2 linked regions of the Larkinella insperata genome follow. The protein of the gene in region 1 binds, or shares a complex with, the protein of each later gene. Links are inferred from orthologs where the notes say so. Each region holds a gene or a part of one and is shown on either strand. Other genes may lie near its edges. The genes, in order: uvrA and mfd.

Evidence for each region.
Region 2: the proteins of uvrA (region 1) and mfd are in contact, whole or in part, in a crystal structure (PDB 4DFC), measured with the Escherichia coli proteins. The link is inferred for Larkinella insperata from one-to-one orthologs.

What each region holds. Positions count from the first base shown.
Region 1 is NZ_CP110973.1:1,273,097-1,280,650, forward strand. What follows is about bases 1,401-4,889. They hold uvrA (excinuclease ABC subunit UvrA), read left to right. Parts: upstream 1,401-1,794; coding sequence 1,795-4,689; downstream 4,690-4,889. Other genes in these bases: OQ371_RS05145 (ferredoxin--NADP reductase), read left to right, coding at 1,401-1,686; OQ371_RS05155 (glutamate-5-semialdehyde dehydrogenase), read right to left, coding at 4,852-4,889. Outside these bases: OQ371_RS05140 (hypothetical protein), read right to left, coding at 1-469; more of OQ371_RS05145, read left to right, coding at 607-1,400; more of OQ371_RS05155, read right to left, coding at 4,890-6,102; proB (glutamate 5-kinase), read right to left, coding at 6,118-7,146; aat (leucyl/phenylalanyl-tRNA--protein transferase), read right to left, coding at 7,243-7,554. UniProt on the Escherichia coli protein: The UvrABC repair system catalyzes the recognition and processing of DNA lesions. UvrA is an ATPase and a DNA-binding protein. A damage recognition complex composed of 2 UvrA and 2 UvrB subunits scans DNA for abnormalities.
Region 2 is NZ_CP110973.1:2,025,674-2,033,731, forward strand. The notes cover bases 1,662-5,654. They hold mfd (transcription-repair coupling factor), read left to right. Parts: upstream 1,662-2,058; coding sequence 2,059-5,454; downstream 5,455-5,654. Other genes in these bases: OQ371_RS08250 (barstar family protein), read left to right, coding at 1,662-2,007; OQ371_RS08260 (SUMF1/EgtB/PvdO family nonheme iron enzyme), read left to right, coding at 5,571-5,654. Also shown: OQ371_RS08235 (ring-cleaving dioxygenase), read left to right, coding at 1-486; OQ371_RS08240 (alpha/beta hydrolase), read left to right, coding at 565-1,230; OQ371_RS08245 (muconolactone Delta-isomerase family protein), read left to right, coding at 1,244-1,540; more of OQ371_RS08250, read left to right, coding at 1,573-1,661; more of OQ371_RS08260, read left to right, coding at 5,655-6,815; OQ371_RS08265 (ComF family protein), read right to left, coding at 6,850-7,560; OQ371_RS08270 (hypothetical protein), read left to right, coding at 7,698-8,058. UniProt on the Escherichia coli protein: Couples transcription and DNA repair by recognizing RNA polymerase (RNAP) stalled at DNA lesions. Mediates ATP-dependent release of RNAP and its truncated transcript from the DNA, and recruitment of nucleotide excision repair machinery to the damaged site.

The sequences.
Region 1 (7,554 bases):
CGGTATTGACCGGAATAACGCCCGTGAGCGTTCCGTTTCCAAACGGTCCGGCTTTGGCAGGCTGGCTTAGATTGGTGGCTTTCCCGGCCGCATCGACCAGTTGCAGGACAAATTGGTTATCCGGCGAAAACCGTCCTCCCGACGAGCTGTAGGGCACCGACACGGGCGATCCGGCGCAAATCGCCAGCCCGTTCAAATCGCCCGTCAGCACTTCCGGCAGCGCTACTTTATGGCTGTCAGCCTGGGCGCGCAGGGCCGCCGAATCCACCCGAAACGTGGTATCCCGCTGAAACATGGCCTTGTAGGCGCTATCTCTAAGGTATTTTTCGATCAAGGTATCTTTGCGGATTTCAATCAGCGTATCCAGCCTGAAGCCGGACCGCGCGGTTCGCAGACCAACGCCCGGGCCTCCAAGGCTTATGACGCCCACAATCCCTAAAATGACACCCAATACCGTAAACTTATTCATGCAACCGGGGTTTCAATTTCAAAACGTAATGCTCTTTCCACTGGAGTTGACGAACTTTGCACGACCAGTTTTTACCTACAAAGATCGTTAACTATAACGGAAAGTTAGCAGACCTAGTACAAAGTTAATCAGCCCGCATGAACGAGGAATTGATCCAGCTTCAGGTGTCCGAAATAATTCGGGAAACACGCGATACGAAAACGCTTATTCTGCATCCTACCGACGGCCGAGTGGTTCCGTACCGGGCGGGGCAGTTTCTGACGTTATTGTTTAAACACCTCGGTCACGAAGTTCGCCGTTCCTATTCCCTGAGTTCAACGCCGGGCGACGCATCGCCGGGCGTGGCTTCTGAACCGCTCAGCCTGACCATCAAACGGGTCGAAAACGGCGAAATCTCCCGCTACCTGCTCGATCACCTGGCGGTGGGCGACACCCTGACCAGTTTACCGCCCGCCGGACGGTTTACGCTGGATACCGCTCCCGACGAACAACGGGATATTGTCCTGATCGGCGCCGGCAGCGGGATTGTTCCGCTGTACGGCATTTTGAAACAGGCCCTGCGCGACGAGCCCCAAAGCCATATTACGCTGCTCTACGCCAACACCGATGAACAGAATATCATTTTTTACCGACAGCTTGAAGCCCTGCACAACGAACACGCCGAACGGTTTCAACTGATTCACTTGCTTAGCCAGCCGTCGGACGACTGGCAGAAGGCGGGCAACATCCGGCGGGGGCGGCTAAACAACTGGCTGCTTGAAAACATGCTCCCGGATCTGCTGCGCTTTGAGCGTTCCAGGGCGCAATGGTACGTGTGCGGGCCGTTTGCCTTCATGCGGATGGTGCAGGTGACGCTCGTATACGCCGGTATCCGGCTTGATGCGATCAAAAAAGAAAACTTTGTTATCGAACCCGTTACCCGGACGCCCCCGCCCGAACTCGCCAGAGACCACCGCATCCTGTTGCGGTTTCGCGGGACGGAATATGATATTGATGTTCCGGCCTATAAATCCATTCTGCAGGCGGCTCTTGACCACGGCGTTCCGTTGCCGTATAGCTGCAAAGGTGGACGGTGTTCGAGTTGCGCAGGCCGCGTACGATCGGGCGACGTGCACATGACGATCAACGACGTGCTGACGGAGCGGGACCTGCGAAATGGCTGGATACTGACCTGTACGGGGTATCCGGCTTCGGAGGGACTGATTCTGGATATCTAACCGACATCCCATTCGCTGCCGCCCAAACCGTGGGTCTGTTTTAGTTTGGCCTCCCCGAAACTTCATCACTTTATTTTCTGTTAGAATTTAGAATAAGGCTTTCACAACGTGACAGAAAACAACACCGCCCGCAACACCGGGCTTACCGACATTGAACTGACGGGCTACGAGCAGATTGAGGTATTAGGCGCCCGTGAACACAACCTGAAAAATATTGACGTTACCATTCCCCGCAATAAACTGGTGGTGGTGACGGGAATTAGCGGCAGCGGCAAATCGTCGCTGGCATTTGATACGATTTATGCCGAAGGACAGCGCCGGTACATGGAAAGCTTTTCGGCCTACGCCCGCTCGTTCATCGGCAACATGGAACGGCCCGATGTGGATAAAATCAACGGCCTGAGTCCGGTGATCTCCATTGAGCAGAAAACTACGTCCAAGAACCCCCGCTCGACGGTCGGCACGACCACCGAGATTTACGACTTTCTGCGGCTGTTGTACGCCCGCGCCGGAGAAGCGTTCTCGTACGTGACGGGCCGAAAAATGGAGCGTCAATCCCAGGATCAGATCATTGATACGATTCTGACCCACTACGCCAACAAGAAACTGACGCTGCTGGCGCCGATCGTGAAAGGCCGGAAAGGTCACTACCGCGAGTTGTTCGTGCAGATTGCCAAGCTGGGTTATACCAAAGTGCGCGTCGACGGCGTCGTGCAGGATATTGCGCCGAAGATGCAGCTCGACCGGTATAAGGTCCACGATGTTGAAATTGTGATTGACCGAATTGTTCCCAAGCCGGAAGACCGGTATCGTTTAAGTCAATCCGTGCAGACGGCATTGAAGCAGGGGAAGGGCGCCATGCAGATTCTTGATGAGAAAAACGAGCTGACGTATTTCTCCCAAAACCTGATGGACCCCGAATCCGGCATTAGCTACGACGAACCGTCACCCAACACGTTTTCGTTTAACTCGCCCTACGGTTCCTGCCCGGTTTGTAACGGCCTGGGAGTCATTGAAGAAATTACGGAAGAATCGGTCATTCCGGATAAATCGTTGAGCATCAGCCGGGGGGCCATTGCTCCGCTGGGCGAATACCGCGAACTCTGGTTTTTCCGGGAGATTGAGGTTATCCTGAAAAAATACAAGCTCAGCCTGACGACGCCGGTTGAAAAATACCCGCCCGATCTGCTGCACGCGCTGCTCTACGGAACCGAGGACGAATCCACCATGCCGTCGAAGAAGTTTCCGGGGCAGGACTATTATAATTTCAAATTCGAGGGCGTCATTACCTTCCTCAAACGCCAGCAGGAAACGGCGGATACGGGCGGGCGCTCCGACAAAATTCAGGAGTGGCTGAAGGATTTTACGGTGGTGAAAACCTGCCCGGAGTGCAACGGCGCCCGGTTGAAAAAGGAATCGCTGTACTTCCGGATCGACAACAAAAACATCTCCGAGCTGGCCCGGATGGACATTACCGAACTGTCCGCCTGGATGACGGATCTGGAAAGCCGCCTGTCGGATCGCCAGAACGTGATTGCCAAGGAAATTCTGAAAGAAATCCGCAAACGGATCGGCTTTCTGCTCGATATTGGCCTGGATTACCTCATGCTCGACCGCCCGCTGCGGACGCTTTCCGGCGGGGAAGCACAACGGATCCGGCTGGCGACGCAGATTGGCACCCAACTCGTTGGCGTTCTGTACATCATGGACGAACCCAGCATTGGACTGCACCAACGCGATAACGTGAAGCTGATCGATTCGCTGAAAAACCTGCGCGACCTGGGCAATACGGTGCTGGTGGTTGAGCACGACAAAGACATGATGCTGGAGTCGGACTTTATTCTGGACATTGGTCCGGGAGCCGGTCGACACGGCGGGCAGGTCGTTGGCGCCGGAACACCGGAGCAGTTTTTGCAAAACGGCAGCACCACGGCGGCTTACTTGAGTGGTCGCCGGGCCATCGAGGTACCGAAAGAACGCCGGAAAGGTAACGGCGGTCAGCTAATTATTAAAGGAGCAACCGGCCACAACCTCAAGAATGTAACGTTGAAGTTACCGTTGGGGCAAATGATTTGCATTACCGGCGTGTCGGGCAGTGGCAAATCGTCGCTGATTCACGAGACGTTGTTTCCCATCCTGAACAAGCATTTTTACAAGTCGAAGCGCGAAGCACTGGCGTTCAAGGCGGTGGAAGGGCTTGAGCACCTGGACAAAGTGATTGAGGTAGACCAGTCGCCGATTGGCCGCACTCCCCGTTCGAACCCGGCAACGTATACCGGCATGTTCTCCGAGATTCGCACCCTGTTTGCGGAACTCCCGGAAGCCAAAATTCGGGGCTACAAACCGGGGCGGTTTTCGTTCAACGTCAAAGGGGGCCGCTGCGAGGAATGCGAAGGAGCCGGGATGAAGAAAATTGAAATGGAGTTTTTGCCGGACGTGCACGTCATGTGCGAAACCTGCAAGGGCAAACGCTTCAACCGCGAAACGCTGGAGGTTCGTTTCAAAGGCAAATCCATCGCCGACGTGCTAGACATGACCGTTGAACAATCGCTCGAGTTTTTCACCAGCCAGCCGAAGATTCTCCGTAAAGTCCAGACGCTGAACGACGTGGGGCTGGGCTACATTACGCTCGGTCAACACGCGACGACGCTCTCGGGCGGGGAAGCGCAGCGGGTGAAGCTGGCGGAAGAACTCTCGAAGAAAGATACCGGCAAGACCCTCTACATCCTCGATGAGCCCACCACCGGACTGCATTTTCAGGATATTTCGTACCTGCTGAATGTTCTGAATAAACTGGCCGACAAAGGCAACACGGTGTTGATCATTGAACACAACCTGGATGTCATCAAGGTTTCGGACCACGTTATTGACCTGGGACCCGAAGGCGGTAATAAAGGCGGTCAGATCATTGCAGAAGGCACGCCGGAGAAAGTTGCGAAAGCCAAAGGAAGCTACACCGGCAAGTTTCTGGCTCTGGAATTAGCCGCGGACGGAAACCGTTAAAACAGTTTGGCTCCCGGCGGTTGGCGATTCAGCATAAAATTTTGCTGAATCGCCAACCGCCGGGAGCCTTTCTTATTGGCAGATGAGAAGCTTTCGAATTGGCGAGAAACCGTCTGACTCACCTTCTGCGGAATCGATTTTTGATCGCTACCAAACTGCTGATTACCAGCGCACCTGTCCGTCGCCAACCACAACCCATTTTTCAGTCACCAGCTTTTCCAGCGCAAACGGGCCACGGGCGTGCAGTTTTTGGGTTGAAATCCCGATTTCGGCCCCCAGACCAAACACCCCGCCGTCGGTGAAACGGGTGGAAGCATTGGCGTACACGGCAGCCGCGTCCACTTCCCCCAGAAAACGGTCGACAAGCGCCGAATCCCGGGAAATAATGGATTCCGAGTGGCGGGATGAATACGTCTGAATGTGCGACAGGGCTTCATCCAGACCACCAACCACTTTAACGGCGCACTTATAGTCCAGAAACTCCCGCCCAAAATCGCTCAACTGCGCCCGCTGAAGCGCCGGATACGCAACGGCCGATAAAATCTCGAACGCTTCTTCGTCCGCAAAAACCTCCACGTTCCATTTCGTAAACCCGTCGACCAGCATCGGTAAAAACTCGGCCGCAACGGCCCGGTCGACCAGAATACCGTCCAGCGAATTGCAAACCGAGGGGCGCGATACCTTCGCGTTAATTACGATGTCGCGGGCTTTTTCCAGATCGGCCGTCTGCTCCACGTAGGTATGGCAAACGCCCGCGCCGGTTTCAATGGTCGGCACCAGGGAGTTTTGCCGTACGTACTGAATCAGGGAATCCGATCCGCGCGGAATAATGATGTCGATGTACCGCGTGGCCGTCAGCAGTTCGTTGACTACAGCCCGGTCGGGCGGCATCAGCGCAACGGTGGCTGCGGGCAGGTCAAATTCGGCCAGCACCCGATGAATTAAGCCCACCAACGCCAGGTTGGAATGATGCGCTTCCTTGCCGCCTTTCAGCACACAGGCGTTGCCCGACCGCAGGCAGAGCGAAGCCACATCAAGCGTCACATTGGGCCGCGATTCGTAGATAACGCCTACGACGCCCAGCGGAACGGCCAGCTTCCGGAGTTGAAGCCCCTGTTCAATGGTTCGTTCCAGCAACACCTCGCCATTCGGATCGGGCAGTTGGGCCACCGTACGCAGGCTTTCGGCCAAATCAGCAATCCGTTTTTCATTCAGCAACAGCCGGTCCTTTTTCGGATCGTTATCCGGCATGGCATCCAGGTCTTTCTGGTTTTCCGCCAGAATAGCCGTTGTGTTTTCCAAAACCACGTCCGCCAATCGATCGAGCAAAGCGGTTTTCTGCTCGGACGACAGGCGCCGGACCGAAGCCGATGCCGACTTCGTTTCCTGAAGAAGAGGAGTTACTGTATTCATGACAATACGGTGTTTTTACAAAAGTACAATATCATTGGCATTTGCCACCTCAACATTCTGCTGGTTCAGTTGCGTTACTAAATGGGCCGACGACAAACGGGCGCGGGCAACGGCCACCGCCGAACCGGCTTCGTCGCAAATCTCAACCACCTCACCCGCAGCAAAATCGCCCTCTACTGCCCGAACGCCAACGGCCAGCAAACTGTTCCGCCGGGTCAGGGCCCGAACGGCCCCGGCATCAATCCGCAGAATCCCCGCCGTCAGGCTGCCGCTGCCGAGCCAGCGTTGCCGCGCCGAGGGCGAGCCCACCTGGGGCGCAAAGGCCGTGCCGGTTTCACCCCGCAACGCCCGTAAAATACCGTCGGGTTGTTTAAGCCCAAAAATAGCAACGCGGATGCCCATACGGGTGGCCAGTTTGGCGAAGGTCAGTTTGGAAGCCATACCGCCCAGCCCCAGGGCCGATTTCTCATCCCGGACGATGCCAAAAACAGCCTCGTCCACCTGGTTGACCGTGGGGATGATGTGCCCCTCTTCGTCCAGCAAACCGCCCACCGACGTACAGAGCATCAGCGTCGATGCGCCGAAGCCAACGGCCATGAGCGTGGCTAGTTCGTCGTTGTCGGAAAACTTCAGCTCGCGGTCGCTGACCACGTCGTTTTCGTTAGCGATGGGGATGATGCCGTTTTTCCAAAGCTCCTGCACGGTTTCTTTCAGTTGCAGAAACTGCTGCCGATCGGCAAAGTGATGGCGTTCGCAGAGCGTTTGGGCAACCGGAATGTCGTATTGCGAAAAATAACGGTTGTACACATTCAGCAGGAGCAGGTTGCCCACGGCCGCAGCGGCTTTTCGCTGAGCGATGTCGCCCCGGTATCCCTGGATCAACCCCTTTCCGGCTCCCACGGCTCCGGACGATACCAGCAAGATGTGGTACGAGTGACGCAGTTCGGCAACCTGCCGGGCAATGTCGGCAATTACGGCTTCGTTCAGCGAACCGTCCGGCATGGTAATTGATGCCGTACCGAATTTAATGACTAAGACTGACACGTTTGAATGGAAATAAAAAACATGAACCGATGTATTCCGTCCGCGATGAAGTAAAAGGAGGTGCGAAAATACGAAAGACTACGGATTTAGAGGAATTTAGCCTAAATCCGGTTGATTTCGAAACGAAGGCTCCAGGACGGCGTCGGCAAAGTGGGCTTTCTTTTGCAGGCCTTGCTTCAGCAGCTTCATGTATTCCGTGCGCGGGATCTCGATGGCGCCAAACCGCCGGACGTTGTCGTTGATGAACTGGGTGTCCAGAAGCTCAAAATATTGTTTTCGCAAGATTTCGATCAAGTGGTGAAACGCGACTTTCGACGCATTCGGAACCCGGTAAAACATCGATTCACCAAAAAAAACGGCGCCCAGTGCAACCCCATACAAGCCACCGACCAGCTTGTTTTCGAGGTA
Region 2 (8,058 bases), 750 kb from region 1 along the record:
AAAGGCTTCCACACGGTTACGCTGAACGAAGTTCGGGTGGAGGATACGGTAAAATTATTAACCGAATCCCTCGGTCATACGTTGGTATCAGAAGAAGCCGGGCTTTTCCGGTTCCAGGCTGGCGAAGGAGGTTCCGGAAATTATGTGGATGTCCGGCACCCGGTGAATGATGCCCGGGCGCACCAGGGGGCCGGTTCGGTTCACCACGTTGCGTTTTCGACGGATTCCGACGAATCGCAGATCGTTCTGCAACACCAGTTGCTGGAAGCCGGGTATCACGTTACGCCCGTTCAGGACCGGAATTATTTCCGCAGCATTTACTTCCGCGAGCCGGGCGGTATTTTGTTTGAAGTCGCCACCAACCCTCCGGGATTTGCGGTGGACGAGTCCGTTGCCGAATTGGGGAAAACGCTTAAATTGCCGGAGTGGTACGAACCCCGGCGCGCTAAAATCGAAGCGGTATTGCCAAAAATTGAAGTGAAATAAATCGCACAAGGCGGAGGGCAAGGAGGCATGGAGTTGTTTTCCAAGGTCTTTTTCCCTCCGCCCGCAGCCCAGACAGCCATGATACACGATCCGAACAATTTTATTACAGCCGGGAAACCGCTGGAAGCTGCCGCAAAAGTTATGGTGATGGTGCACGGCCGGGGGGCCTCGGCACGCGACATCCTGTCGTTGTCAGATTACATCGATGATGAGGAGTTTGCGTTTGTCGCCCCGCAGGCCAGCCAGAATTCGTGGTATCCGAATTCGTTTCTGAGTCCACTCGAGCAAAACGAACCGCACCTATCCTCGGCTTTGCAGGTGCTCACCAGCATTCGGGCCCGGCTTCAGTCCGATTACAATTTCAAACCTCCGCAGATTTTCTGGCTCGGCTTTTCGCAGGGTGCCTGTCTGGCGCTGGAGTACGTAGCCCGCAACGCCATGACTTACGGGGGCGTTTTTGGCTTGAGCGGTGGTTTGATCGGCCCGCCCGGTACACCCCGGCTTTACGAAGGCGAACTGGAGGAAACCCCGATCTTTCTGGGCTGTAGCGACATTGACCCGCATATTCCGAAGGAACGCGTTATTGAATCGGAAGGCGTATTCCGGGCAATGGGCGCGGAGGTAAAAATGAAATTATATCCAAATTTTCCGCATTCGGTCAACGAAGATGAGCTAAAGATTGTTAATCAGTTGATTGGGGGCTCGCCCAGCTCGGGTGCACCCATTCGCGAGTTGTACACCTAACGCTACCACGCCTATGAGCCAGTTTATGGTAGAATTCGATCTCCCGGCCGAAATAACCGAGGAATTTACAGTACGCATACCACTCCAGCGGTTGAAGGTGAACGAGTTGATGGAAAACGGAAAACTGATCACCTACGCCTTGTCACTCGACCGCCAGAAACTGTGGTGTGTGGTGAAAGCGCAGACTGAGTTTGAGGTGATGGAAATCGTATCCGAATTTCCACTCATCAATTTCATGGATCCAACCATTACGGAGCTGATGTTCAATAATATCGTTTCATTAAGAATGCCCCTGTTTTCGTTGAATTGACTACTTTTGCCCGGTTATTTTTTCACTTAATCATGGCAAATTTTAGATTCGTTCAATCGGACGCGGCACTGAAAGAATACGCTGATTTTAAAGTGGCCCGGATCGATGGGCAAAAAGCGCAAACGCTGCGGCAGTTCTTCGATCAAATTTCCCGCGAACTTCGGTTTCCCGATTACTTTGAGTTCGATCTGGAGTCACTCGATGAAGCCTTAAACGATCTGGAATGGCTTCCAGCCGATAAAATTGCACTGTACATTATGCACACCGATGCCTTTTTATCCCAGGAAAAAAGCGAAGCCCGGAAAGGCGAACTGCTGAATATTCTGGACGTTGCAGCCGAAGACTGGAAATGGGTGGATGAGGAAGAAGGTATTGCACCGCGGGAATTAGTCATTTTATTTCAACCCAGCAACTCGTTAACAACTCTTCTCAATAAAGAGGGATTTGTTTACGACGACGTCGCTTAGTTTTTGCAACAAAAGCCGTCAACGTACGGTTAAGCTGTTGCTTTTTGCCGCATGGAAATTAGCTCCGTGCGGCTTTTGGTATTTACTATTTTTATGAAGGTAGCCGATTTAATTACGCTTTATACCGAAGATAGCTTCATCAAAATCATTGGTGAACAATTTCGCCAGCCCTACACCGCAGATCCCGCTCGCATTCAGCTGAAAGGCATTGTTGGCAGTCTGGATGCCGTACTGGCTGCGTCTGTTTACCGCATGCATCCTTCCACGTTTTTGTTTGTTCTGAGCGACCGGGAGGAAGCTTCTTATTTTTTCAACGATTTACAGAATTTATTGGGGGAAGAAGTCCTGTTTTTCCCCATGTCTTATAAAAAGCCGTATCAGTACGAGGAGGTTGAAAATGCCAATGTGCTAATGCGGGCGGAAGTACTGAACAAGTTAAACTCCGACGCCAAACCCAACGTCATCGTGGTGACGTATCCGGAAGCGTTATCGGAGAAAGTAATCAATAAACGGTCGTTGCGGGCCAATACGCTGTCCGTCAAAGTTGGCGATAAAATCGACGCTAATTTCGTCAACGAACTGCTCAACAGCTACGATTTTGAAAAGACCGATTTCGTGTATGAAGCCGGGCAGTTTTCAATTCGGGGGGGAATTATTGATGTTTTTTCGTTTGCCAGCGAGTTTCCGTATCGCATTGAGCTATTCGGTGACGAAATCGAGAGCATTCGGTTGTTCAATCCCGAAAGCCAGCTTTCCACCGATCCGGTTGATCAGATTAGTATCATCCCGAACATCGAAAATAAGCTCATTCACGAGACGCGGGAGCCGTTTCTGGAGTTTTTCTCAAATACCGCAACGCTTTGGTTTAAAGACGTGGAGCTGACGCTTGAAATCATCGAGAAGAACTTTGAGAAAGCCGAACAAAGTCTGGCCAGCCTGGTCGGCGGCAAAGGCGGTATTCAGATCGTCTCGGACCCCAATGTGCTGTTTGAAACCCGCCGGGGCCTGCTGAATCAGATTAAAACCTTCCGGACGGTTGAGTTTGGCCGACGGTTTTACTTTAAATCCGAGAACCGGCTTACGTATTCCTCGAAGGTTCAACCGTCGTTCAACAAAGATTTCAAGCGCCTGGTCGATAACTTATCGGAGAATCAGTCGAAAGGATATACTAATATCATTGCGGCCGAATCCTACAAACAGCAGGAGCGGCTCAAAACCATCTTCGATGAGCTGGATCCATTCCTCAAATTTCAGCCGCTGAATATTTCGCTGAAGGAAGGATTCATCGACGAACAGACGAAAGTGGTCTGTTACACCGATCACCAGATTTTTGACCGCTACTACAAATACCGTGTGCGGGATAAGTTTTCGAAATCGAAGGCCCTGACGCTGCGCGAGTTGAAAACACTGCAACCCGGCGATTTTGTGACCCACGTTGATCACGGAATCGGGCGGTTTGCGGGGCTGGAAAAAGTGGACGTGGGCGGCCGCGAACAGGAGGCCATTCGGTTGATCTACCGCGACAACGATATTCTGCTGGTCAGCATTCATAGCTTGCACAAGATTGCCAAATACACCGGCAAAGAAGGCACCCCGCCGGTGATGAGCAAACTCGGATCGCAGGAGTGGGACCTGAAAAAATCAAGGGTCAAGAAGCAGGTCAAGGACATTGCCAAAGAGTTGATTTCACTCTACGCCAAGCGCCGACAAGCCCCGGGATTTGCGTTTTCGCAGGACAGCTTTCTGCAGGCCGAACTCGAATCTTCGTTTATCTACGAGGATACGCCCGATCAGGCCAAGGCAACGGCCGACGTGAAAGCCGACATGGAACAGTCGCACCCGATGGACCGGCTGGTTTGCGGAGACGTTGGTTTTGGAAAAACGGAAGTGGCCGTTCGGGCGGCTTTCAAAGCCGTTACCGACAACAAGCAGGTAGCGGTTCTGGTCCCAACCACCATTCTGGCCATGCAGCATTACAACACGTTCCGGGAGCGGCTGGCCGATTTTCCGGTTAAAATAGAATACATCAACCGATTCCGGACAACGGCGCAGATTAAGGAAACCCTGAAACGGGTGGCTTCGGGCGAGACGGGTATCCTGATCGGTACGCACCGGATTGTTAATAAAGACATCAAGTTCAAGGACTTAGGCTTGCTTATCATTGACGAAGAGCAAAAATTTGGTGTTAAGACGAAGGATCGGCTTAAGGAAATGCGGGTGGATGTGGATGTACTGACGCTTACGGCCACGCCTATTCCACGAACGTTGCATTTCTCGTTGATGGGTGCCCGTGATCTGTCGGTGATTGCAACACCCCCGCCGAACCGACAACCCGTTACAACGGAAGTGCATACGTTCAGCGAAACCGTTGTCCGTGATGCTGTTAGCTACGAAGTCCGGCGGGGCGGACAGGTGTTTTTTGTGCACAACCGCGTCAGTGACATTGAGTCAATTGCCAATTTGATCATGCGGCTGGTTCCCGACGCCCGGGTGTCGGTCGCACACGGTCAGATGGAAGGCGAACGGCTGGAACGGGTCATGACCAAATTCATCGAAGGAGAATCGGACGTGCTGGTTTCTACCAACATTATTGAGTCGGGTCTGGACATTCCGAACGCCAACACGATCATCATTAATCAAGCCCATATGTTTGGTCTGTCGGACCTGCACCAGATGCGCGGTCGGGTAGGGCGGTCGAACAAGAAAGCGTTTTGTTACCTGATGACTCCGCCGGTTTCGGTGATTACCTCCGACGCCCGCAAGCGTCTACAAACCCTCGAGGACTTCTCGGAGCTGGGCGAAGGCTTCAAAATTGCCATGCGTGACCTCGACATCCGGGGAGCGGGGAACCTGCTGGGCGCCGAGCAAAGCGGTTTTGTGAACGATCTTGGTTTTGAGATGTACCACAAGATTCTGGATGAAGCCGTTCAGGAATTGAAAGAAACCGAGTTTAAAAACCTCTTCATGCCGAATGAGGACAGCATGAAAACACTGCTACCGGACACGCTGATCGAAACGGATTTGCAGGTTTTGATTCCGGAGAGGTACGTCGCTAATATCTCCGAGCGTTTGTCGTTATATAATCAGTTGGATAACATTCAGAATCAGGCGGAATTGGAAAGCTTCCAGCGTTCGGTGGTTGACCGGTTCGGGCCGATGCCGGAAGAGGTGGTTAATCTTATCAAACTGGTCACAGTTCGCTGGAAAGCAGAACGGTTACAGTTCGAAAAATTAACCCTTAAGAATAATATCATGAAGGGTACCTTCGTTTCTTCTGGGAATGACGATTTCTTCAACTCCGGGCAGTTTGGCAAAGTAATTGATTATGTCAAGAACAATTCAACAACCTGCTCATTAAAAGACTATAAAGGAAAGCTGATTTTCACGCAACGAGACGTAAGTTCAGTCGATCAGATGAACGATGTGCTGAGCCGGATGGTGGAGTGATCGCCGGAAATTATGCATTGGCTGTGCGTTACCGTGAAAGTTTGCCTGACATACTGTAATTTTGAACTTTTATTAGTTACCAAATCGCAATGAATCGAACAAAACCGTTACGTTCAATGATCTACCTGCTGGCTTTTGCCGCGGTATTAGGTGCGTGTAAGTCCAAGCACCCGACTAGCGTGAAGCCGGGTAAGCAAAGTACAGCCACCGGTATTGATTATAATAAAGAGAATGGATTTCAGGTAGCGAAGTACAGAGGACAGACGGCGGGCCCGAACCTGGTGTTCATCGAAGGAGGACGTTTCACGATGGGTGCGCTGGAAGAAGATGTGATGAACTCGCGCGACAACCGCGAACGGACCGTCAGTATCCAGTCGTTCTACATGGACGAAACCGAAATTGCTAACATTCACTACCTCGAGTACCTGGATGCGATTCAGCGCGATTCATCCGAAGAAGTTTACACCCGGGCACTGCCGGATACCAACGTCTGGAAGAACCCGCTTTCGTACAATGACCCTTACGTAACCCAATACCTGCGTTTCCCCGGCTTCCGGTATTATCCAGTAGTGGGTGTATCGTGGGAACAAGCCGTCGACTACTCGACCTGGCGGACGGATGCTGTTAATGCAAACATGGCGAAAAACGGCTCTCCGGGAACCAAGAAGAAAGGCTTTTCACTAAAACGGAAGAAGAAAGAGGAAACTGCTCCGGCTGGTGAAGCGGAGCAACCCGCCGTTGCCAAGAATTCGCAGACTACTCCCGCGATGGAAAGCGGCAACATTCTGCCGAATTACCGTCTGCCATCTGAAGCCGAGTGGGAATACGCAGCGAAGGCCATGATTGGTACGCAGTACATCGACGAAAACCAGTCAAACCAACGCATTTATCCGTGGGACGGTTCTTCGATCCGGAATGCGAAAAAAGGCCGGAAACAAGGTCAGATGCTGGCCAACTTCAAACGGGGCCGTGGTGACTACGCCGGTATCGCCGGTAAATCGAACGATGCCGCGATCATTACCGCAGAAATTTACACGTATCCCCCGAATGATTTCGGGCTGTATAACATGGCCGGAAACGTAAACGAGTGGGTATATGATGTATACCGTCCGCTGTCGTACCAGGATATGAATGACCTGAACCCGTTACGTCGGGATGGTTACCTGGATGAAGAGAAAAACTACGATACGAAAAACGGCAACTCCATCATCAACGATAAACTACGGGTTTACAAAGGGGGTTCGTGGGCTGATGTAGCCTATTGGTTAGCCCCCGGTACCCGCCGGTTTATGGCGCAGGATTCAGCAACGGCCACAATTGGTTTCCGTTGTGCGATGATTGCCGGAGGACGGAACAAATAAGCTCCCGTTTACCGGGATTTTGGCGGCCACTCGACTATCGGGTGGCCGCTGCTGTTATAATGCCAACAGACTGGCTGTTTGAGGCCAATAAAGCGGCCGTACAGGCTTCTAACGTGGCTCCGGTAGTCAGAACATCGTCTACCAGTAAAATGCGCTTGTTGGTCACTAAATCGGGGTCGCTAATCTGGAAGACATTACTAACGTTCTCCCAGCGCCCCATGCGGTCTTTACCGGTCTGGCTGATGGTATTACGGTTTCGGGTCAGAATCCGGTCGCTCCACGGAATGTCCAGTGCTTGGGAAAGCCCCTGAGCGATCCAGTCACTTTGGTTGTAGCCCCGCTGACGGAGCTTGGCAGGGTGGAGGGGCACTCCGACAATGAGGTCGATGTGGTCATTTAGGTGAATGTCGGTTTTTAGCTGATTACCATACCAGCGTCCCAGCAAATTACCGACCTCTTTGTTACCACGGTATTTCAGCGCATGAATAAGTCGTTGTGTTTTCCCGCGTTTCGTAAAATAGAGGTAAGCATACACAAACTCAACCGGCACTTTTCCGGCGAACTTGGTTTGCCCATCAATGAGGGCTTCTCCGCGGTGCTGGCCGGTTTCCGGGAGTTGAAGCCGACAGGCCGTGCAAATGATTTCCTCGCTTTGTTGCAAGCTGTCTTGACACAACAAACACGGGTTTGGATAGAACAGATTCAGCAAATCCTGAAATCCGCTGACAATAAGTTTTCCGATCATTTTCACGAACTTAGTTAGCAGAAAATGTTTTAATGCAACAACACTGGCAGTCGTTGCATCTTTCGTTTGTTGTGACGGACGTAAGTGAAGAAAGTCATAAAAATGAGTCAAAACCTTGATAACACCTTACTAGAAATATGATTACCCAGGAAATTGAACAGGAGTGGGAGCAGGTGCTGGATTACCTGGAAAAAGCGGTTGGCAAACGCCCGGCGGACCTAAACAGCGTGTTGTTTCTAATCGGTATGCAGGAGCTTGGACGAGGCACGCAAACGTTTACCAAGGAACAGAAACAGGATCTGATGCACATTGCCATTTGTAAAGTACTGAGTTATTCCGGCTACTATGAACTGGTTGGTACCGATCAGGATGGCTGGCCTCATTGGCATTTAGTGCAGAAGGTTCCGCACATTGACTTGCTCAGTCAGGAGAGTTTTCTGAAAGCCCACGTTGTCCGGTATTTCAATGACTACCTCGATGCTTCTGAAAAAAGCGAAG